DNA from 4 places in the Citrobacter braakii genome. Region 3 is predicted to be linked to each of the others. Evidence: predicted binding sites of a transcription regulator. Region 3 holds the regulator's gene; each other region holds the start of a gene.
The links. The regulator Fur, encoded in region 3, represses iron uptake genes when iron is present. The targets are predictions, from matches to a motif close to ATAATAATGAGAACNACTATCAA.

Region 1: sufA (Fe-S cluster assembly scaffold SufA) is a predicted target of Fur. The motif match lies at 2,994-3,016, and genes of this name have one in related genera.
Region 2: exbB (tol-pal system-associated acyl-CoA thioesterase) is a predicted target of Fur. The motif match lies at 4,590-4,612, and genes of this name have one in related genera.
Region 4: feoA (ferrous iron transporter A) is a predicted target of Fur. The motif match lies at 3,998-4,020, and genes of this name have one in related genera.

Annotation. Positions count from the first base shown of each region.
Region 1 covers NZ_CP045771.1:3,636,205-3,641,883, reverse strand. The annotation lists gene menI (1,4-dihydroxy-2-naphthoyl-CoA hydrolase) at 1-91, shown strand, start outside; gene GFC06_RS17035 (YdiH family protein) at 169-357, shown strand; gene GFC06_RS17030 (Vmh family MBL fold metallo-hydrolase) at 425-1,276, opposite strand; gene GFC06_RS17025 (LysR family transcriptional regulator) at 1,399-2,286, shown strand; gene sufA (Fe-S cluster assembly scaffold SufA) at 3,056-3,424, shown strand; gene sufB (Fe-S cluster assembly protein SufB) at 3,433-4,920, shown strand; gene sufC (Fe-S cluster assembly ATPase SufC) at 4,937-5,679, shown strand, end outside; gene sufD (Fe-S cluster assembly protein SufD) at 5,658-5,679, shown strand, end outside.
Region 2 covers NZ_CP045771.1:1,707,649-1,713,327, reverse strand. The annotation lists gene yghX (YghX family hydrolase) at 1-604, opposite strand, end outside; gene GFC06_RS08040 (aldo/keto reductase) at 760-1,800, shown strand; gene GFC06_RS08035 (ESA_00282 family adhesion-associated protein) at 1,869-2,372, opposite strand; gene GFC06_RS08030 (hypothetical protein) at 2,477-2,881, shown strand; gene GFC06_RS08025 (hypothetical protein) at 2,883-3,290, shown strand; gene exbD (TonB system transport protein ExbD) at 3,362-3,787, opposite strand; gene exbB (tol-pal system-associated acyl-CoA thioesterase) at 3,794-4,528, opposite strand; gene metC (cystathionine beta-lyase) at 4,779-5,679, shown strand, end outside.
Region 3 covers NZ_CP045771.1:4,417,733-4,423,411, forward strand. The annotation lists gene pgm (phosphoglucomutase (alpha-D-glucose-1,6-bisphosphate-dependent)) at 1-47, opposite strand, end outside; gene seqA (replication initiation negative regulator SeqA) at 72-614, opposite strand; gene ybfF (esterase) at 809-1,582, shown strand; gene ybfE (LexA regulated protein) at 1,711-1,998, shown strand; gene fldA (flavodoxin FldA) at 2,154-2,684, shown strand; gene GFC06_RS20910 (ryhB-regulated fur leader peptide) at 2,895-2,981, shown strand; gene fur (ferric iron uptake transcriptional regulator) at 2,974-3,420, shown strand; gene tcuR (tricarballylate utilization LysR family transcriptional regulator TcuR) at 3,549-4,475, shown strand; gene tcuA (FAD-dependent tricarballylate dehydrogenase TcuA) at 4,573-5,679, shown strand, end outside.
Region 4 covers NZ_CP045771.1:1,326,736-1,332,414, reverse strand. The annotation lists gene ompR (osmolarity response regulator transcription factor OmpR) at 1-567, opposite strand, end outside; gene greB (transcription elongation factor GreB) at 793-1,266, shown strand; gene GFC06_RS06090 (Tex family protein) at 1,365-3,698, shown strand; gene feoA (ferrous iron transporter A) at 4,131-4,358, shown strand; gene feoB (Fe(2+) transporter permease subunit FeoB) at 4,377-5,679, shown strand, end outside.

The sequences.
Region 1 (5,679 bases), 780 kb from region 3:
CGGCTCTCGTCATCAGGTATGGCAAATCGAAATCTTCGATGAGCAGGGACGATTGTGCTGCACGTCGCGTCTGACAACAGCAATTTTGTGATGCATATTGCTTTTGGTCATTATCTGCACAGGGAATGGTGTTATACTGTGCAGGTTTTGAACACAAGCGAGGATGATATGTCTACCCAATTAGACCCGGCCCAACTGGCAATAGAGTTTTTACGTCGTGATAAAACCGATCTTTCACCAGCTCAGTACCTGAAAAGACTGAAACAGTTAGAGCTGGAGTTCGCGGATTTATTGACGCTTTCTTCGACTGAACTAAAAGAAGAGATCTATTTTGCCTGGCGCATGGGCGTTCATTGATTCCGGTATGCTTATCGTAATGAAACCCCGACACGCGTTCGGGGTTATTTTTTGCGTTAAATCTCAATCACCACTTCATCTCACCAGTATTAACCTTCGCACTTAGCTCCAGAGAACTTGCGTCTGCAAGACCTGGCCATGCCGCGGTGATGGTTTTAATCACATAATCCGAACCTTTCTTCGCCCCTAACGCCTGCTCAAACGATTGCAGATAGCCCTGTGTGAAGCGAATCGCTTTATCGCTCGCAGGGCGTTCGCCGATGTAATGCCCCGGGACCACCTGGGTGGGTTGTAACTTCTGCATTTCGCCCAGTACGCTACGCCACGCGCTACGCTGTTCTGCAGATTGCGTATCCGCCGTCCAGACGTGTATACCAGACGCCACGCCGGTACCGCCAATAATGGCACGGTTCGCCGGGATCCAGACATAGGCTGCATAATCATTAGGGTGGCGCAGCTCCAGCGTTTCACCATCAACCGTGAAATGCGTTTGCGTTGTTGCTTGCGGAACGGTGAGCGATGTTGGTGCGCCATCCTTCATTTGCGGACCCCAGAATTGCAGTTTGGCCTCTTTGGTGGCACGGATATGGTCTACTACGTGCGGTGTTGCCAGGACTTTTACCTGTGGGAAGGCTTTGACGATAGGCTGCAGTCCGAAATAGAAATCCGGATCGCCGGAGGTGATCACGATGGCCTTCAGCGTTTTACCGCTGGCGCGAATCATCTGCACCAGCTGTTCACCATCTTTAGTACTGAACTGTGCGTCAAACAATATTGCTTCTTTCGGTCCTGAAACCAGCGTTGAAGAGACCGGGAAAATAGCCTTGTCCTGTGGATTGTAGACGTCCAGCTGTAGCGTCGCGGCAAAGGCTGAAGAGGCGAACAGAGGTAACAGCAGGGCCAGCGTTTTAACTTTCATGCCAGGTATCCTTGTGCAGGAAATTGTCTTTTGATAGTTCCTGTATTTTAAGGAAATTCGGATCTGTTAGAATTCCCTTATTAGGACATGCTGAGTTTCATAAAACGATCGGATGGGATGTAATGGACAGAGTGATGGCGGCAACGGTATTCAACCATATCTGTGATTTGGGCAGTCTGAGCGCCGCCGCGCGTGCGCTGGGGCTTTCCCGTCCGATGGTCAGTCGTTACCTCGACGAGATGGAGAAATGGGCGGGTGCAAGGCTTATCCATCGCTCGTCGCGCCGTCTGACGATCACGCCAGCGGGTGAAGAGGCATTAGTGAAAACGCGTTCTCTGGCGCAGCTTTCGCTGGATATTGGTGCCGCCAGCGCCGCGCAAACTCCCTCTGGCACGCTACGTGTGGCCTGTGCGCATTTTACAGCTATGCATATTTTAGCGCCGGTACTGCCCGCGTTTCTGACGAAGTATCCGCAACTGCGTATCGAGGTGGAGATCAATAATCAACCGGTAAGCCTCGTGGGAGAACGCATTGATGTGGCGATCCGTATAACGGAAAACCCTGAACCTGGAACTATCGCCCGTCGCCTTGGCGACTGTAAATCGGTACTGTGCGCGTCAGTAGAGTACCTGCATCAACATGGCACTCCTGAGACTATCGACGACCTTACGCGGCATAATTGTCTGTACTACAGCGGGTTTGCCGGAAAATCCTGGCACTTTCTGGATGCCCAGGGGCGGGCTGCCGCTGTTGCGATTAAAGGCAATTTGAGCGCCGGGATCTCTTCGTTGCTCTGTGAGTCGGCGTTGGCGGGAACGGGCATTGCGCAGGTGCCGGAACTGGAGGCGCGGGAAGGGCTGGCACAGGGAAAGCTGGTTAGACTCTTGCCCGAGCTTCAACCTAAAAGCCTGCCAATTTATGGTTTATATCTTTCGCGGGAGCATCAGCCTGCAGGACTGCGCCTGTTGCTGGACGCGCTCAGTGAAAAACAGCGCCTAATAATTGATTGAATACGCTTATAAAATAGTCAAATCGCAATTTGTGTTAAACAAAACATATCCGGAAGTGAGATTATTCTTATCGCCCCTTCAAGAGCTAAGCCATCGTGAGTGCCGGAGATAAGCGCCGGATGGGGCCGGAACCCTTAAGCCTGCCAGCAAGCAGCCTTAAGGGTTTTTTGTTGTCTTCACGTAGTGCCCGAACGGGATTGTACCTACTTGCCGTGAGTCTGCAGACCGGTGTTGTCAAAAAATACCCGTGGTGACATTTAAGTTTAAAGAATCATAACCGCTTTATATCGCACAGAGAATGCAGAACAGACGCTTTGGTAAATCATTACTGTGTGTGCTGTTCTGGTCACCGTATCAGCTTGAAAATAATATAACCCCTGCCTACGGGCGAGTGAAAAATGGCAATGGGTGGTTAGCCAGCCGTTAACTTTTGTCCGTTCACCGCTCTGCGAATCTCATCTCTGATAACTCCCTGGTTAGGTATAGCCTGACAGAGGAAGTTACCCCTTCTATCACAGAAATAGTCATTTTCTATACATCTTTTGATTATCGACCTGTCTCGCCGATTGAAATTACTTAATCCATTATTAATCAATGCATTGAACAAAAAAATCCATCCCTGTTAACCCACGCAGCAGGGTCTATGCTTAGTAAAAGGGGTCAAAAAGGGCGATTAACCCGAATGCCCCTGCTGTTGAGGGGTTGAAGTGATAATCATTATCACTAACATATTGTTATAGCTTGAAAGCTAGTGACTCGAGGTAACCCTATGGAATTGCATTCAGGAACATTTAACCCGGACGATTTTGCCTGGCGTGGTCTGACGTTAACGCCAGCGGCTGCGGCGCACATCCGCGAGCTGGTGGCAAAGCAACCCGATATGTTAGGCGTGCGTTTAGGCGTGAAGCAAACGGGATGCGCGGGATTTGGCTACGTGCTGGACACCGTTCGCCAGGTGGAAAAAGACGATCTGCTGTTTGAAACGGAGGGGGCCAGACTTTATGTACCGTTACAGGCGATGCCGTTCATCGACGGCACAGAAGTCGATTTCGTGCGCGAAGGATTAAATCAGCTATTTAAATTTCATAACCCGAAAGCCCAGAACGAATGCGGCTGTGGCGAAAGTTTTGGGGTATAGGCGGTACTATGTCTCGTAATACTGAAGCAACTGACGATGTCAACACCTGGGCTGGCGGGCACCTTAATTACAAAGAGGGCTTCTTCACCCATCTACAAACCGATGAGCTGGCGAAAGGGATTAACGAAGATGTCGTGCGCGCGATTTCGGCAAAACGTAATGAACCCGACTGGATGCTGGAATTTCGCCTGAATGCCTTTAAAGCGTGGCTAAACATGGAAGAGCCGCACTGGCTAAAAGCGCATTACGATAAGCTGAACTATCAGGAGTACAGTTATTACTCCGCGCCGTCCTGCGGTAATTGCGATGAAACCTGCGCGTCTGAGCCGGGCGCGGTGCAGCAAACGGGGGCGAATGCGTTTTTAAGTAAAGAAGTTGAGGACGCATTCGAGCAGCTTGGCGTGCCGGTCCGCGAAGGCAAAGAGGTGGCGGTTGATGCCATTTTTGACTCGGTGTCGGTGGCGACAACTTATCGCGATAAACTGGCGGAACAGGGCATTATTTTCTGTTCGTTTGGTGAGGCGATTCACGATCACCCTGAGCTGGTAAAACAATATCTGGGTACGGTTGTCCCGGGTAATGACAATTTCTTTGCGGCGCTGAATGCGGCGGTGGCCTCCGACGGCACGTTTATTTATGTCCCGAAAGGTGTGCGTTGCCCAATGGAACTGTCGACCTATTTCCGTATAAATGCGGAAAAAACCGGTCAGTTTGAACGCACCATTCTGGTTGCGGATGAGGGCAGTTACGTCAGCTATATCGAAGGCTGTTCAGCCCCGGTACGCGATAGCTACCAACTGCATGCCGCGGTGGTGGAAGTCATCATCCACAAAGATGCCGAAGTGAAATACTCGACGGTACAAAACTGGTTCCCTGGTGACGGTAACACCGGCGGCATTTTGAACTTCGTCACCAAGCGCGCTCTGTGCGAAGGCGAAAACAGCAAAATGTCGTGGACGCAGTCGGAAACCGGCTCGGCCATTACCTGGAAATACCCAAGCTGTATTCTGCGCGGCGACAACTCTATCGGCGAATTCTACTCCGTCGCGTTGACCAGTGGTTACCAGCAGGCCGATACCGGCACCAAGATGATCCACATCGGCAAGAACACCAAATCGACCATTATCTCGAAAGGGATCTCTGCGGGACACAGTCAAAACAGCTATCGCGGCTTAGTGAAGATCATGCCGACCGCAACCAACGCCCGCAACTATACCCAATGCGACTCGATGCTGATTGGCGCGGATTGTGGAGCGCACACCTTCCCGTATGTGGAGTGTCGTAACAACAGCGCCCAGCTTGAGCATGAAGCTACGACCTCGCGCATTGGTGAAGACCAGCTGTTTTACTGTTTGCAGCGCGGCATCAGCGAAGAGGATGCCATTTCGATGATCGTCAATGGTTTCTGTAAAGACGTGTTCTCTGAACTGCCGCTGGAATTTGCCGTTGAAGCGCAAAAACTTCTCGCCATAAGTCTTGAACACAGCGTCGGTTAAAATTTAAGGAAAGCACATGTTAAGCATTAAAAATTTACAGGTCAGTGTGGAAGATAAGGCGATCCTGCGTGGGCTGAGCCTGGATATTGGCCCCGGAGAGGTACACGCCATTATGGGGCCGAACGGCTCCGGGAAAAGTACGCTTTCCGCAACGCTCGCCGGGCGAGATGACTACGAAGTCACCGGCGGGACGGTAGAATTCAACGGTAAGGATTTACTGGAACTGTCACCCGAAGACCGGGCCGGTGAAGGGATCTTTATGGCATTTCAGTATCCGGTAGAAATCCCCGGCGTCAGTAATCAGTTTTTCCTGCAAACGGCACTGAATGCGGTGCGCAGCTACCGTGGTGAAGAGTCGCTGGACAGGTTTGACTTCCAGGATCTGATGGAAGAGAAAATCGCGTTATTGAAGATGCCGGAAGATTTGCTAACGCGTTCGGTCAACGTTGGTTTCTCCGGTGGCGAGAAAAAGCGTAATGACATTTTGCAAATGGCGGTGCTGGAACCTCAGCTGTGCATTCTTGATGAGTCGGACTCCGGGCTGGATATCGACGCGCTGAAAGTCGTTGCGGATGGCGTGAACTCGCTGCGCGACGGGCAACGTTCATTCATTATCGTCACCCACTATCAGCGCATCCTGGATTACATCAAACCCGATTATGTGCACGTTCTCTACCAGGGGCGAATTGTGAAATCCGGCGATTTCACGCTGGTCAAACAACTGGAGGAGCAAGGTTATGGCTGGCTTAGCGAACAGCA
Region 2 (5,679 bases), 2.2 Mb from region 3:
GTTCAGGAAAAGCAACGGCTGCGGCGTTCGACACGCCGCCACCGTAGCAAAATCCGGTGATCCCCACCTTTCCCGTCGCGCCTGAATAACGCTGCATAAATTCAATGGCGGCAAAGAAGTCGTTCATCAGCTTTACCGGGTCAACCTGCTGCTGCAACTCCCGACCTTTATCATCATTACCAGGATAGCCCCCCACTGAACTTAATCCATCAGGCGCGAGTGCAATATAGCCCGCCTTCGCCACCCGCCGTGCCACATCCTCAATATACGGATTCAGCCCACGATTCTCATGTACCACCACTACCGCCGAAACTTTCCCCGTCGCTTTCGCAGGTTTAACCAGATACCCACGCACATCACCATGCCCTTCAGGTGAAGGATAAGTCATGTATTCCGCCAGGATATCAGGATCGGTGAACTCCACCTGCGTTGCGAGGGCATAATTGGGTTTCAATACATTGAATAATGCCAGCGCCGTCATACCACCGACTGCATATTTCGCAGCAAGATTGAGAAACTCGCGTTTCGTTATTTTGCCATGAGCGTAATAGTCATAGTAGTCGAGCAATTCTTGCGGAAAGTCTTTGGCAGTTAGACGCGGCATGGCAGCACTCCGGATCGATGTTTTTTTAAGCAAAGCACAGTGGTCTGTTTTTGCCCAGTTTTTCATTCCAGTGTGACCTGGTGAACGGGATATTCACCATGAACCCGCTAGAATAGAAACGTTGTTTCGAAATTCACCTGCACTAAGGAGATCTCATGGACTGGTTTGCCAATCCTGAACGTTACGAGCAGATGCTCTATCGCTACTGCGGGCGCAGCGGTTTACGTTTACCCGCGCTATCACTGGGTTTGTGGCACAGTTTTGGGCACGTTCAGGCGCTGGATTCACAGCGCGCTCTGCTGCGTAAAGCATTTGATTTAGGCATCACGCATTTTGATTTAGCCAATAACTACGGGCCGCCTCCGGGCAGCGCAGAAGAGAATTTTGGCCGATTACTGCGCGAGGATTTTGCACACTATCGTGATGAACTGATCATCTCCACCAAGGCAGGCTATGACATGTGGCCAGGGCCATACGGTTCTGGCGGTTCGCGCAAATACCTGCTCGCCAGCCTCGACCAGAGCCTGAAACGCATGGGCCTCGACTATGTCGATATCTTCTACTCGCACCGCGTTGACGAAAATACGCCAATGGAAGAGACCGCCTCAGCGCTGGCCCATGCGGTGCAAAGCGGTAAAGCGCTGTATGTCGGCATCTCATCCTATTCTCCGGAGCGTACGCAGAAAATGGCCGAGCTGATGCGGGAATGGAAAATTCCGCTGCTGATCCACCAGCCTTCTTACAACCTGCTTAACCGTTGGGTAGACAGCAGCGGTCTGCTGGATACGCTGGAATCCAACGGCATGGGCTGCATCGCATTTACGCCGCTGGCCCAGGGGCTGCTGACGGGGAAATACCTCAACGGCATTCCGGAAGGTTCACGCATGCAGCGTGAAGGGAAAAAAGTTCGTGGGCTGACGGAAAATATGCTGACGGAAGAAAACCTTAACAGCCTGCGTTTGCTCAATGAAATGGCGCAACAGCGCGGACAGTCGATGGCGCAAATGGCCTTAAGCTGGCTGCTGAAAGACAACCGGGTGACGTCGGTATTAATTGGCGCCAGCCGACCGGAGCAACTGGAGGAGAACGTTCAGGCGTTGGCTAACCTGACGTTCAGCGCCGAAGAACTGGCGCAGATCGATAAGCATGTCGCGGATGGTAAGCTGAACCTGTGGCAGGCCTCATCTGACAAATAGCCGTTTGTAACTCTGTGCCGGGAAGCGGCGTGAGCCTCCCCGGCACGTAACAGGGCCAGCCAATCCCTTCACACCTCTTCCGCTTTGATCTCTGGACGTTGAAATTCCGGCCACACCAGCGCGACAAGCGCAGGATAAGCCTCCAGACTGAACTCCCTGAAGCACTGGCGTAAGTTAAGCACATCCAGATCGGCATGCGGGACTTTCTCACCGCTCAGACAGCGCTTTTTTATATTGTCGTAATATTTATACACCGCAGAGTTGAGATCGCTACAACGCCGCTGTGCATCAAATAGCCCTGGCGTCTCATTTAGCTCCACCATTGTCATCCGCTTGATCGTGGAGTGGATAAAATCGATATATTCGTGATTAACGCGCCAATACCATACTGGTGTAATCGAATTCATCAGTACCGAAAAATGATCTTCCCCCTCTTCTTTACTCAGCATTTCCGGCTGGTTTTCAGAGTGCCCATTTTCTGCATATCGGTTTTTATTTGCACTGCGCATCAACAAAAGTACCCCGCAGGTAAGCAATAGCAGGGTAATAACAGAATAAAATATACTGTTCATATACTGGCTCCATTTTTTTTGATTTTAAAATTACGCCATGCTATTGTCAACGCAGCCTGGTTTATTTAGAACAACATATCATTGGCATCAAAGGATATTTCAACATGCTTCCCGAGCATCTTGTTCCCTCGCGTTTTCACTTATCCAGCTCATCTACTAATACCCGTCCCGCAGATAATAGTAAAAATTTGACTCAGGGAAAGAGAACATTAAGCGATTACGAACCCGATATTTTGATTAGCTCTACAGCTAACGGCCAGGCGCGCAATATGTTATTTGAAGAGTGCGATCGCCATTTAAAAGAGCGCCTGTTTCGTGCCGCAAAAATTGAGTCCTTCACTCGCCTGCTCAATTCACTACAAGCGGAAGGCGACATTAACGCTCAAGAATTAAGTAAAATTTTATCGACAAAAACAGCCAGCGTAAATGAACAGGGCAATAAAATTTGGCTTAATTTAATTACGCGTGAGACCAGCGATCCTATTTTTTATTCTCTGGAAGAGAAATAAAATGAAAGATGTTGAGGATAATAATGTTTATTTGGCTTTAGATGACCATAAAAGCGATGAGTTTGTCTTAAAGCAAAATTTGGCCGTATTGATTGCCAATAAAAATGCGACGTTGGAAAGCGTTGCCCAGGAGATGGTCTCTATTCCCGCCGCGCTGGTGCGGATGAAATGGCAAAATCGTCGCGAAATTTATGCGCTACAGGCTAAAGAAGAGATCTATGGCGCCGCGATTGAAGCCATTATGGAGCAGCAACCAGAACTACGGGACAAAATCATGGCCCGGCTGGAGAGCACATACCAGCATATACTCAAGCGAGAAACAGCCACCTTACGCCTGACGCGTAAACTGTCTGAAGGGAACTACGAACCCACCAGGATAACGGCAGTCGCACTGGATGAGGACAGATAAGGGCGTGTGGGGAGAGTTAAATCAGGAGAGGAAGGCCGGGTAAGGCAACAACCATTACCCGGCAATCAGGATTACTTCGCTTTCACGGTCTCTTCACCGACCAGACCAATCTTCAGGAAACCCGCCTGATGCAGCGTATCCATAACTTTCATCATGGTTTCATAATCGACGGTTTTATCCGCACGGAAGAAAATCGTGGTGTCTTTCTTCCCATCGGTCAGCGTATTTAATTCGCTAATCATGGTGTCATCCGTCACCTGATTGTTGCCAATAAACATACTCTTATCGGCTTTAACAGACAGGTAAACCGGTTTTTCCGGACGCGGCTGCGGCGTGCTGGTGGAAGCCGGGAGATTCACCTTCACATCCACCGTTGCCAACGGTGCGGCCACCATAAAGATGATCAATAAAACCAACATAACATCGATAAACGGCGTCACGTTGATTTCATGCATTTCACCGTTATCGTCCAGGTTTTCATTAAAGCTCATTGCCATGGAACATTATCCTACACGTAATTTCTGCGCAGCACGTACCGGATGGGCAGAAGCGCTAGCGTTCAGGTCCAGATCGCGACTTTGCAGCAACAATACCTGTGCCGCGACATCGCCCAGCATCGCTTTATAGCTGCCAATCTGACGTGCGAAAATGTTGTAGATAACGACCGCAGGAATTGCCGCGACCAGACCGATCGCCGTCGCTAACAGTGCTTCTGCGATACCCGGCGCAACAACGGCCAGGTTGGTCGTTTGGGTTTGTGCAATCCCGATGAAGCTATTCATGATGCCCCATACAGTACCGAACAGACCCACAAATGGAGAGATAGCCCCGATGGTGGCCAGGTAGCCGTTACCACGTCCCATATGACGACCTACCGCCGCCACACGACGCTCCAGACGAAAGCCGGTACGCTCTTTAATACCTTCGTTGTCGTCGCTGCCTTCTGACAATTCCAGTTCGTTCTGCGCTTCGTAAATCAACTGTGCGCCCAGGCTTTTGCCATCAAATCCTGCAGCAATCTCATTTGCCTGGTCTAAAGAGCGGGCGTCCGCCAGCAGTTGCTGTTCACGCTTAAGGCGGCGTTTCTGAGTAAAGAACTCAAGGCTCTTACTAAAGAAGATAGCCCAGGTGACCACTGATGCCAAAATCAGCCCAATCATCACGCACTTAACCACGATATCGGCGTGCTGATACATACCCCAGACGGAAAGATCCGTCTGCATCAAATTATTACCCACTCTGTATCTCCAGGACGCAAATCACAAAATCTGAGCGTAATGATATCAAAACGACGTCGAATTGATAGTCGTTCTCATTACTATTTACATATTGCCGCACCTTTGGTTTCTTTTCCTTGCGCTTACGCAGTAAAAAAGTCACCAGAAGCATTTTGAGATTATTTTCTACTGTATGACCGTTCTGCAGGATGCGTCATCTTTGATTCATGGTAGTTTAGACATCCAGACGTATAAAAACAGGTAAGACGACATGGCAGATAAGCAACTTGAAACCAAACTCGTTCACGCAGGACGCAGTAAAAAGTACACGCTGGGCGCGGTAAATAGCGTGATCCAGCGCGCTTCTTCGCTAGTGTTTGACACCGTAGAGGCCAAAAAGCAGGCTACGCACAACCGTGCTAACGGTGCGCTTTTCTATGGACGTCGCGGAACCCTGACGCATTTTTCCCTGCAGGAGGCAATGTGTGAACTGGAAGGCGGCGCGGGTTGTGCGTTATTCCCCTGCGGCGCGGCGGCCGTTGCCAACACCATCCTCGCCTTTGTGGAACAAGGGGATCATGTGCTGATGACCAACACCGCCTATGAACCCAGCCAGGATTTCTGCACCAAAATTCTCGGCAAACTCGGCGTATCCACCGGATGGTTCGATCCGCTGGTTGGTGCCGATATTGTGAAGCACATACAGCCGAACACTAAAGTCGTATTTCTGGAATCTCCCGGCTCTGTCACCATGGAAGTACATGATGTTCCTGCTATTGTTGCCGCCGTCAGAAGCGTCGCGCCGGATGCGATCATCATAATTGATAACACCTGGGCTGCCGGGGTGCTGTTCAAAGCACTGGATTTTGGCATCGACATTTCTATTCAGGCTGGCACCAAATATCTGATTGGCCATTCCGACGCCATGGTCGGCACTGCGGTAGCTAATGCCCGTTGCTGGGATCAACTGCGCGAAAATGCCTATCTGATGGGGCAAATGCTTGACGCCGATACCGCCTATATGACCAGCCGCGGACTGCGTACGCTAAGCGTTCGCCTGCGCCAACATCATGAAAGCAGCTTAAAGGTCGCCGAGTGGCTGGCCAGCCATCCGCAGGTCGCCCGCGTGAACCACCCCGCGCTGCCCGGCAGTAAAGGCCACGAATTCTGGA
Region 3 (5,679 bases):
AAATCACTCTGTTGCGCAGGTTGACCTGCACGGTTGTGGATTGCCATTGCCTGGTCCTTCTAATGCAAGGATTAAATTGTTCCGCAAACCTTTTCAATCAATTCCGCAGGGAATTGCATTGACTGCATGATGTGCTCAACCATGCTGCATTTACGGCCGGTATTGGTATTGGTGATCACCCAGTACGGCGTGCCTGGCACGTGTTTTGGTTTAGTTTGATTACCATTTTTCAGCAGCGTCTGTTCATCTGCTGCAAAATAAACGCGCGTACGACCATGCAACGATTCCGTTGCTTCGGCGAACGCGTTTTGATCCAGTGAATAGAGTGTAGACAGCACCAGCATAAAGCGATTTACTGCTTTCTTCTGCTCCGCATATTCGTCGGACAGCAGCAGTTCACGCATCGCGCGCACTTTATCTTTTACGGGGTTAACCGGCTTCGCTTCCACGACAGCTTGCACAGCGCGGACTTCTTTTACTACCGGAGTGACAGGCTGTGATGCGGCGGAAAACTTCAACATACGCCGTAAAATGTCGGATGCGCTCTCGCCGATATGCTTGGTGTGGCTGGCAATATAGCTATAGAGTTCATCATCAACTTCAATCGTTTTCATCTTAATCCAGTGCAGTGTTTAGCTGAATACAAGTTGTTGGGGTCAACACGCGTAGTGTAAAGGCAAATCCCAACAGCGGATAGCGTCAAGCCTGGTGGCTGGCAAAACTCAGAGTAACCGTAGTTGTTGCAGCCATGTGGCAGAATGGTCAACATGATACCCTAACCCGTGAGTGTGAAAAAAAGAACTTTGCCATGAAATTGAATATCCGAGCGCAATCTGCGCAAAACCTGCACAATAATTCTCCCATCGTCCTGGTGCACGGCCTGTTTGGCAGTCTGGATAACCTGGGGATCCTGGCGCGCGATCTGGTGGCCGATCACGATATCATCCAGGTTGATATGCGAAATCATGGCCTCTCCCCGCGTTCACCTGTGATGAATTATCCGGCCATGGCGCAAGACCTGCTGGATACGCTGGACGATCAACAGATCGAAAAAGCGATCTTTATTGGTCACTCAATGGGGGGTAAAGCCGTCATGGCGTTAACCGCGCTGGCCCCGGAACGTGTCGAACGGTTGGTAGCCATCGACATTGCCCCCGTTGACTATCATGTTCGCCGTCACGATGAGATTTTTGCTGCCATTAACGCAGTAACTGACGCGCAGTCCTCTTCGCGTCAGCAGGCGGCGAGCGTCATGCGCCAGCATCTGCAAGAGGAAGGCGTGATCCAGTTTCTGCTCAAATCCTTCGTGGACGGCGAATGGCGCTTTAATGTTCCCGTGCTGTGGGAGCAATATCCTCATATTGTCGGCTGGGAGACCATCCCGGCGTGGGAACACCCGGCGCTGTTTATCCCCGGTGGCAACTCACCTTATGTTACCGAAGCGTATCGCGAACAATTGCTGGCGCAATTCCCGCAGGCTCGGGCGCACGTTATTGCAGGCGCGGGCCATTGGGTGCATGCGGAAAAACCGGAGGCGGTACTGCGCGCCATCCGTCGTTATCTGAGCGAACAGGCTAACTGATTAAAAACTCAGCGTCTGCGCGTGATTACGCGCGTGGGCGTTGGCGTGTCTCCCCTGCTGATGTATTATGGCGGGCTATCCATCCGGGCAGACGCCTGGCTGATTGTTTCCCCGAAGTCACCAAGATCATGGCCAAAGAACAAACGGACCGTACGACATTAGATCTGTTCGCGCAGGAGCGTCGCCCGGGACGACCCAAAACTAATCCGCTCTCGCGTGATGAACAGTTACGTATTAACAAACGTAATCAGCTTAAACGCGATAAAGTTCGCGGGCTTAAGCGTGTCGAACTGAAACTGAACGCTGATGCTGTTGACGCTCTGAACGAGCTGGCCGAGGCGCGCAACATGAGTCGCAGTGAACTCATCGAAGAGATGCTGATGAACCAACTCAGCGCATTGCGCGGTCAGGCTTAGTCTGAATTTCTGCTCTAAATCATAAATCGTGTAGCACAGAGTGCAGTCCTGCGTGTTTGCTGTTTCCGCATGCCTGACTGTTCTGCTATGATTGCCCTTATCCGTGGGCAATGCGCCACCACCATTTCAATAAGTTTCAAGAGGTTATTTTACTCATGGCAATCACTGGCATCTTTTTCGGCAGCGACACCGGTAACACCGAAAACATCGCAAAAATGATTCAAAAACAGCTTGGTAAAGACGTTGCCGATGTACATGACATTGCAAAAAGCAGCAAAGAAGACCTCGAAGGGTATGACATTTTGCTGCTCGGCATTCCAACCTGGTACTACGGTGAAGCGCAGTGTGACTGGGACGATTTCTTCCCTACCCTCGAAGACATTGATTTTAACGGCAAACTGGTTGCATTGTTCGGCTGCGGCGACCAGGAAGATTACGCAGAATATTTCTGCGATGCGTTGGGTACAATTCGCGACATCATCGAACCACGCGGCGCAACCATCGTTGGTCACTGGCCAACGGCGGGTTATCACTTTGAAGCGTCCAAAGGCCTGGCGGACGACGACCACTTTGTGGGTCTGGCCATTGATGAAGATCGCCAGCCTGAATTGACCGCCGAACGCGTAGAAAAATGGGTTAAGCAGATCTCTGAGGAGCTGCACCTCGACGAAATCATCAATGCCTGATTTTGTGTGGCGCAGATTTCCATCTGCGCCACATCAATAGATAAAACCAATCAAAATAATTGCTACAAATTTGTAACTTTTTCGTCTGACCCTGTACAATGCCCGGATGCCAATCGGGTATTGCACAGTGTGTTTGTCGGCGATACCACGTTTTGATTAACAATATATGCCAGAGACTTGCAGTTTTCATTTAGCCATGGCAGTTCTATAATGAATCGCATTATCTCAAGTGCAATTTCTGTCACTTCTGTTAATGAAGTGAATCGTTTAGCTACAGGACAGATTCCGCATGACTGACAACAATACCGCATTAAAGAAGGCTGGCCTGAAAGTAACGCTTCCTCGTTTAAAAATTCTGGAAGTTCTTCAGGAACCGGATAACCATCACGTCAGTGCGGAAGACTTATACAAACGTCTGATCGATATGGGTGAAGAAATTGGTCTGGCGACCGTGTATCGCGTGCTGAACCAGTTTGATGATGCCGGTATCGTGACCCGCCATAATTTTGAAGGTGGTAAATCCGTCTTCGAACTGACTCAACAGCATCATCACGATCACCTCATCTGCCTCGACTGCGGCAAAGTGGTCGAGTTCAGCGATGATTCCATCGAGGCGCGCCAGCGTGAGATTGCGGCTAAACATGGTATTCGTTTAACCAACCATAGCCTCTATCTTTACGGTCACTGCGCCGAAGGCGATTGCCGCGAAGATGAGCATGCTCACGACGGTAAATAATGTGATGCTTTCTGAAAAGCCAACCATTCGGTTGGCTTTTTTTATGGGCGTTATCACCCCTTTTCCCCTTCCCTCCACTCCTGTGTTGCTTTAATGTAAAATCTATAGTCCCTTCCCGGAGAGTCGAAATGGAACTTCGCCAGCTACGCTATTTTGTTCGCATTGTAGAAACCGGCAGCATGGGTAGCGCGGCGCTCGATCTCAATATTGGGGTTTCGGCACTCAGCCAGCAAATGTCCCGCCTGGAAAACGAACTCGCTATTCGCCTGCTGCAGCGCACCTCGCGTGGCGTTACGCCCACCAGCGCCGGACTGGCTTTTTACTCCCAGGCGCAGCTGGCGCTCCGCCACGCAGACGATGCAATCCTCGCCGCGCGAGAGTCCCGGCTTTCCGGGCACGTCAGCGTCGGTATGGCCCCCAGTACCGCTTCCGTTCTCGGCATGCCTTTTATTAACGCCATGCGGGAAAGCTATAGTGATGTCCGCCTGCATGTGGTGGAAAGCCTCTCTGGCAACCTGGAACGGATGATTAATACCCGCCAGATTGATCTGGCCGTGGTATTTCAAAAAGAAAAGCTCCTGCGCTGGAGCGCCAGACCGATTCTCGAAGAGCGCCTGTTTTTGATTGGGACTCATGCCTTACTGGCCGATATTGCCGATGAAAATATTGCGCCAGCCCAGTTGGCAAGTATCCCATTGATAATGCCCAGCCCAGGCCACGGTCTGCGCGGCAGGCTGGAAGCAATTTGTCAGGAACACGCACTGCGCATTGAGATCTCCACAGAAATTGATGGTCTGGCGCTGCTAATGCGCGCCGTTCGCAGTGGAATCGGCGCTACTCTCCAGCCCGGCGCGGCGATTTCCCATCTCGATAAAGAGACGCTAAGAGTGATCGGCGTCCATAATCCAATACTGAGTCGCCCCAACTTTCTGGTCAGCCTTTCTGATGATGAGCTCACCCCCGCGGGCCTCGCCGCCCGCGTGGTGCTAACGAAAGTGATGCATCAACTGGTGGAAGCAGGAAGCTGGCCAGGCGCCATCCTTTACAATAACTAAAGCCCTCTTTAGCACTTCGTCATAGCGCCCGCACAAGCTGCACGTATACATTTCAATTACAAATTTAACAATTAGTTAAATGGTAATGGAGTATACGATGGTTGATGTTCTGGTGATTGGCGGTGGCAATGCCGCGTTATGTGCTGCCCTAACCGCCCGGGAGCAAGGAGCTTCGGTACTCCTGCTCGAAGCGGCTCCACGGGAATGGCGCGGGGGAAATTCTCAACACACACGTAATCTGCGCTGTATGCATGACGCGCCGCAGGATGTGCTGGTGGAAAGCTATCCTGAAGAGGAGTTCTGGCAGGATTTGCGGCGCGTCACCGAGGGAAATACTAACGAAGCCCTGGCGCGTCTGGTGATCCGCACCTCTTCACAATGCCGCGACTGGATGCGCCAACACGGCGTTAATTTTCAACCTCCTCTCTCCGGTGCTTTACACGTAGCGCGAACCAACGCCTTTTTTATGGGGGGCGGGAAAGCCCTCGTGAATGCCTATTATCGCAGCGCAGAAAAGTTAGGCGTGCAAATCCGCTATAACACACCAGTGCAGGCGCTTGAACTGCATAATGGTGAGTTTGTGGCAGCGCTGGCAGGCGAAGAGCGCATAACCGCTAAGTCCTGCGTGCTTGCCGCTGGCGGATTTGAGTCAAACCGCGAATGGCTGCGCGAAGCCTGGGGAGAGAACGCCCGCGGCGAGTGGCCTGCGGATAACTTCCTGATTCGCGGCACGCGCTTTAATCAGGGCGTACTGCTTAAATTTATGATGGATGCCGGGGCGGACATCATCGGCGAACCCTCCCAGTCACACTGCGTAGCCATTGATGCCAGAGCGCCATTATATGACGGCGGGATTTGCACCCGCGTGGACTGCGTTTCACTCGGCATAGTAGTCAACCGTGACGCAGAACGTTTTTATGATGAAGGCGAAGATTTCTGGCCCAAACGCTACGCCATCTGGGGACGCCTGGTCGCCCAACAGCCAGGGCAGATTGGCTATTCCATTATCGACAGTAAAGCCATCGGCCACTTTATGCCACCGGTATTCCCCGGCGCACAGGCGAATACGCTGGCGGAGTTGGCGCATCAGTTGGGGCTGGATACCGAACGCTTTACCCACACCGTGACGGCGTACAACAACGCCTGCCAGCCAGGTCAGTTCGACCATACCATCCTGGACAACTGCGCGACGAAGAAGTTAACC
Region 4 (5,679 bases), 1.8 Mb from region 3:
GGCCAGGTTCATCAGCTTATCGCGGGACAGCGGCTCGCGCGGGTGGCTTACCAGCGCTTTCAGTACCGCAAATTCCCCGCTGGTGAGCGGCATTGGCTCATCTTCACGGAACATTTCACGCGTACCGAGGTTCAGTTTAAACTTACCAAAAGCAATGACCGCTTCTTCCTGAGAAGGCGCGCCCGGCAGTTCGTTCGCCTGACGACGCAGTACAGCGCGAATACGCGCCAGCAGTTCTCGCGGGTTAAACGGTTTCGGAATGTAATCGTCAGCGCCGATTTCCAGCCCAACGATACGATCGACTTCTTCACCCTTCGCCGTGACCATAATGATCGGCATCGGGTTGCTTTGACTGCGCAGGCGACGGCAAATAGACAGGCCATCTTCTCCCGGCAGCATTAAATCCAGCACCATCAGGTGAAAGGACTCACGGGTCAGCAGACGATCCATCTGCTCAGCGTTAGCGACGCTTCGAACCTGGAAGCCCTGCTCGGTCAGATAACGCTCCAGAAGCGCACGCAAGCGCATGTCGTCATCGACCACCAGAATCTTATAGTTCTCTTGCATTGTTATTACTCCCAAAGGTTCGCAACAATTAAGTGTATATTCTTAAGAAAGCTAACGTGAGTCACCAGCGAATTCTGGTATGAATTCCAGGCTAAATTGTTACAAAGCATATTAAACAGCAGCTTAAGTATACAATGTTTCTCGCAATACATTATTTATTCTGTTGATATGCTCGCGTAATACTAATTGTGCGCATCATCACAGAGTCGAAGGTAAAACAATAAGATGAAAACGCCCCTGATAACCCGCGAAGGGTATGAAAAACTCAAACAAGAGCTGAATTACCTCTGGCGTGAAGAGCGCCCGGAAGTCACCAAAAAGGTTACCTGGGCCGCAAGTCTAGGTGACCGCAGCGAAAATGCCGACTACCAGTATAATAAAAAGCGTCTGCGTGAGATCGACCGCCGTGTCCGTTATTTGACCAAGTGCATGGAGAATTTGAAAATCGTCGATTACTCCCCGCAGCAAGAGGGCAAAGTCTTCTTTGGCGCGTGGGTCGAGGTTGAAAATGACGATGGCGACATCCGTAAATTCCGTATTGTCGGCTACGATGAGATCTTCGGTCGTAAAGATTACATTTCTATCGACTCACCGATGGCGCGGGCGCTGCTGAAAAAAGAGGTCGGCGATCTCGCGATAGTCAACACCCCTGGTGGTGAAGCCAGCTGGTACGTGAACGAAATTAAATACGTTAAGTGAGACCGGAACAATCCGAAGCCCCGGTAGATGACTGGCATTTTTGCCAGTCAATCCGTATAACTATCCCCTGATTTTTTATCCTATAGACGAAGCTATCCATGATGAATGATTCTTTCTGCCGCATTATCGCAGGTGAAATTCAGGCTCGTGCTGAACAGGTAGAAGCTGCCGTTCGCCTGCTTGACGAAGGGAACACCGTGCCGTTTATCGCACGTTATCGTAAGGAAATCACCGGCGGTCTGGACGATACGCAACTGCGTAATCTGGAGACCCGTCTGGGATATCTGCGTGAACTGGAAGACCGCCGTCAGGCAATCCTGAAATCTATCGGCGAGCAAGGCAAACTGACCGACGATCTGGCGAACGCGATCAACGGCACGTTAAGTAAGACCGAACTCGAAGATCTCTATCTGCCGTACAAACCTAAGCGCCGCACCCGTGGGCAGATAGCCATTGAGGCCGGACTGGAGCCGCTGGCAGATCTGCTGTGGAACGAACCGTCCCATGACCCGGAAACAGAAGCTGCAAAATATCTCAACGCTGAAAACGGCGTGGCCGATACCAAAGCAGCCCTCGATGGCGCACGCTACATTCTGATGGAGCGCTTCGCCGAAGACGCTGCGCTGCTGGCAAAAGTGCGTGATTATTTGTGGAAAAACGCCCATCTGGTTGCCGCCGTGGTTAATGGTAAAGAAGAGGAAGGCGCTAAGTTCCGCGACTACTTCGATCACCACGAACCTATTTCTACCGTTCCATCCCACCGTGCGCTGGCCATGTTCCGTGGTCGTAACGAAGGCGTGTTGCAGCTTTCACTAAATGCCGATCCGCAATTCGATGAGCCGCCAAAAGAGAGCCACGGCGAGCAGATTATCCAGGATCACCTGGGACTGCGCCTGAACAACGCCCCCGCTGACAGCTGGCGTAAAGGCGTTGTTAGCTGGACGTGGCGCATCAAAGTGCTGATGCACCTTGAAACTGAGCTGATGGGTACCGTGCGTGAACGTGCGGAAGATGAAGCGATCAACGTCTTTGCCCGTAACCTGCATGACCTGCTGATGGCCGCCCCGGCCGGGCTGCGCGCCACAATGGGTCTCGATCCGGGACTGCGTACCGGCGTAAAAGTGGCGGTGGTTGACGGTACCGGCAAGCTGGTCGCGACCGACACTATTTATCCGCATACCGGCCAGGCAGCCAAAGCCGCCGTTGCCGTGGCGGCGTTATGTGAAAAATACAACGTTGAGCTGGTCGCGATTGGTAACGGTACGGCGTCGCGCGAAACCGAGCGTTTCTTCCTCGACGTGCAGAAACAATTCCCGAAAGTGACCGCGCAGAAGGTGATCGTCAGCGAAGCCGGGGCATCGGTTTACTCTGCTTCCGAGCTGGCGGCGCTGGAGTTCCCGGATCTCGATGTTTCGCTGCGTGGCGCGGTGTCTATCGCCCGTCGTTTGCAGGATCCGTTGGCGGAGCTGGTGAAAATCGATCCGAAATCTATCGGCGTGGGCCAGTATCAGCACGATGTAAGCCAGACGCAGCTGGCGCGCAAGTTGGATGCGGTGGTGGAAGACTGCGTGAACGCCGTCGGCGTCGATCTGAATACCGCTTCCGTGCCGCTGCTGACCCGCGTTGCTGGCCTGACGCGCATGATGGCGCAAAACATCGTCGCCTGGCGCGATGAGAACGGTCAGTTTCAGAACCGTCAGCAACTGCTAAAAGTTAGCCGCCTGGGGCCAAAAGCCTTTGAACAGTGCGCGGGCTTCCTGCGTATCAACCATGGTGATAACCCACTGGATGCTTCTACCGTTCACCCGGAAGCTTATCCGATTGTGGAACGCATTCTGGCCGCAACCGAGCAATCGCTGCGTGACCTGATGGGCAACAGCAACGAACTACGCAATCTGAAAGCAGCCGATTTTACCGACGAACGCTTCGGGGTGCCGACCGTCACCGACATCATCAAAGAGCTGGAAAAACCGGGCCGCGACCCGCGTCCTGAATTTAAAACCGCGCAGTTTGCTGATGGCGTAGAAACCATGAACGATCTGCTGCCGGGAATGATTCTGGAAGGGGCAGTCACTAACGTCACGAACTTCGGCGCGTTTGTTGATATTGGCGTTCATCAGGATGGTCTGGTGCATATCTCTTCATTGTCGAATAAGTTCGTCGAAGATCCACACACCGTGGTGAAAGCGGGCGACATTGTGAAAGTGAAAGTGCTGGAAGTTGACCTGCAACGTAAGCGTATCGCACTGACCATGCGTCTGGACGAGCAGCCGGGTGAAACCAATGCGCGTCGCGGCGGCGGGAATAACGATCGCACTCAAAGCAATCGCCCGGCGCCAAAAGCCGCGAAACCTCGTGGTCGTGACGCACAGCCTGCGGGTAACAGCGCCATGATGGATGCGCTGGCGGCGGCAATGGGTAAAAAACGCTAGTGTGACTTTTGTGCCGGATGGGGGGTGTAACCTCCTTATCCGGCTGACTTGTCGCAATTAATTTGTAAGCCGGATAACACGCGTATGCGTCGCCATCCGACATATTTAGTCTATTTCCCGCTTTTTACCGCCATATATTTATCACTTCATTAACAGATGAAACCTTAATTAAACATTAAGATCCTCACTAATTATTTCCGTGAATCATTCGTTCCCAACCAGAATAAATATTGAGGAATATCAAAATTGGCGCAAATTATTATCCAATTGTACATTCCGTCACATTTATTCTATTGATGATAGAAACCATTCTCATTATCATTGATCTGTTGATTATTTACTCTTTCCTTACGTTGGCTAATCATCTGGCCTCATGCCGCCTTGCCGCCCCATGAGGTAATCATCCAGTTAGCGAGATATAAGTAGGCCCCTATGCAATTCACTCCTGACAGTGCGTGGAAAATTACCGGTTTTGCCCGTGAAATCAGCCCGGCTTATCGTCAGAAACTGTTGTCACTTGGCATGCTACCCGGCTCCTCTTTCAACGTGGTGCGCGTCGCCCCACTCGGCGATCCTATCCATATCGAAACGCGTCGCGTAAGTCTGGTATTGCGTAAGAAAGATCTGGCGTTATTAGAAGTGGAAGCGGTTTCCTGTTAATACAGTGAGTCTATAAAAATGAAAAAACTAACCATTGGTTTAATTGGCAATCCTAATTCCGGCAAGACAACTTTATTCAACCAGCTTACCGGCGCACGCCAGCGTGTAGGCAACTGGGCTGGCGTTACCGTTGAGCGTAAAGAAGGTCATTTCGCAACGACGGACCACCAGGTCACGCTGGTTGATTTACCCGGCACCTATTCTCTGACGACAATCTCATCCCAGACCTCTCTCGATGAGCAGATCGCCTGTCACTATATTTTAAGCGGCGACGCGGATCTCTTGATCAACGTGGTCGATGCTTCAAACCTTGAACGCAACCTCTACCTGACATTGCAACTGCTTGAGCTGGGCATCCCCTGCATCGTCGCGTTGAATATGCTGGATATTGCCGAGAAGCAGCAAATCCGTATCGATATCGATGCCCTCTCCGCTCGCCTTGGCTGCCCGGTGGTTCCGCTGGTATCCACCCGCGCCCGCGGCATTGAAGCGCTAAAGCTGGCGATCGATCGCTACAAAGAAAACGACACCGTCGAGCTGGTTCATTATGCCCAGCCGCTGCTGCAGGAAGCGGATTCCCTCGCCGATGCGATGGCCAAAGATATGCCGTTAAAACAGCGCCGCTGGCTGGGCCTGCAGATGCTGGAAGGCGATATCTACAGTCGGGCCTACGCGGGTGATGCCGCGCAAAACCTTGATGCCGCCATTGCACGTCTGAGCGAGACAATGGACGATCCGGCACTGCATATCGCCGATGCGCGCTATCAGTGCATTGCCGCTATCTGCGATACCGTCAGCAACACCCTGACGGCAGAGCCGAGCCGCTTCACCACCGCAGTAGATAAAATCGTCCTCAACCGCTTCCTCGGGCTGCCGATTTTCCTGTTCGTGATGTACCTGATGTTCCTGCTCGCCATCAACATTGGCGGCGCGCTGCAACCGTTGTTTGACGTCGGCTCCGTAGCGCTCTTTATCCATGGTATTCAGTGGATTGGCTACACGCTGCACTTCCCGGACTGGCTCACTATCTTTTTGGCGCAAGGTCTTGGCGGCGGGATTAACACCGTGCTGCCACTGGTACCGCAAATCGGCATGATGTACCTGTTCCTCTCCTTCCTTGAAGACTCCGGTTACATGGCGCGTGCCGCGTTTGTAATGGACCGTCTGATGCAGGCGCTGGGACTGCCGGGCAAATCGTTTGTCCCGCTGATCGTCGGCTTTGGCTGTAACGTACCGTCAGTGATGGGCGCACGTACGCTGGACGCCCCGCGTGAACGTCTGATGACCATCATGATGGCGCCGTTTATGTCCTGTGGCGCTC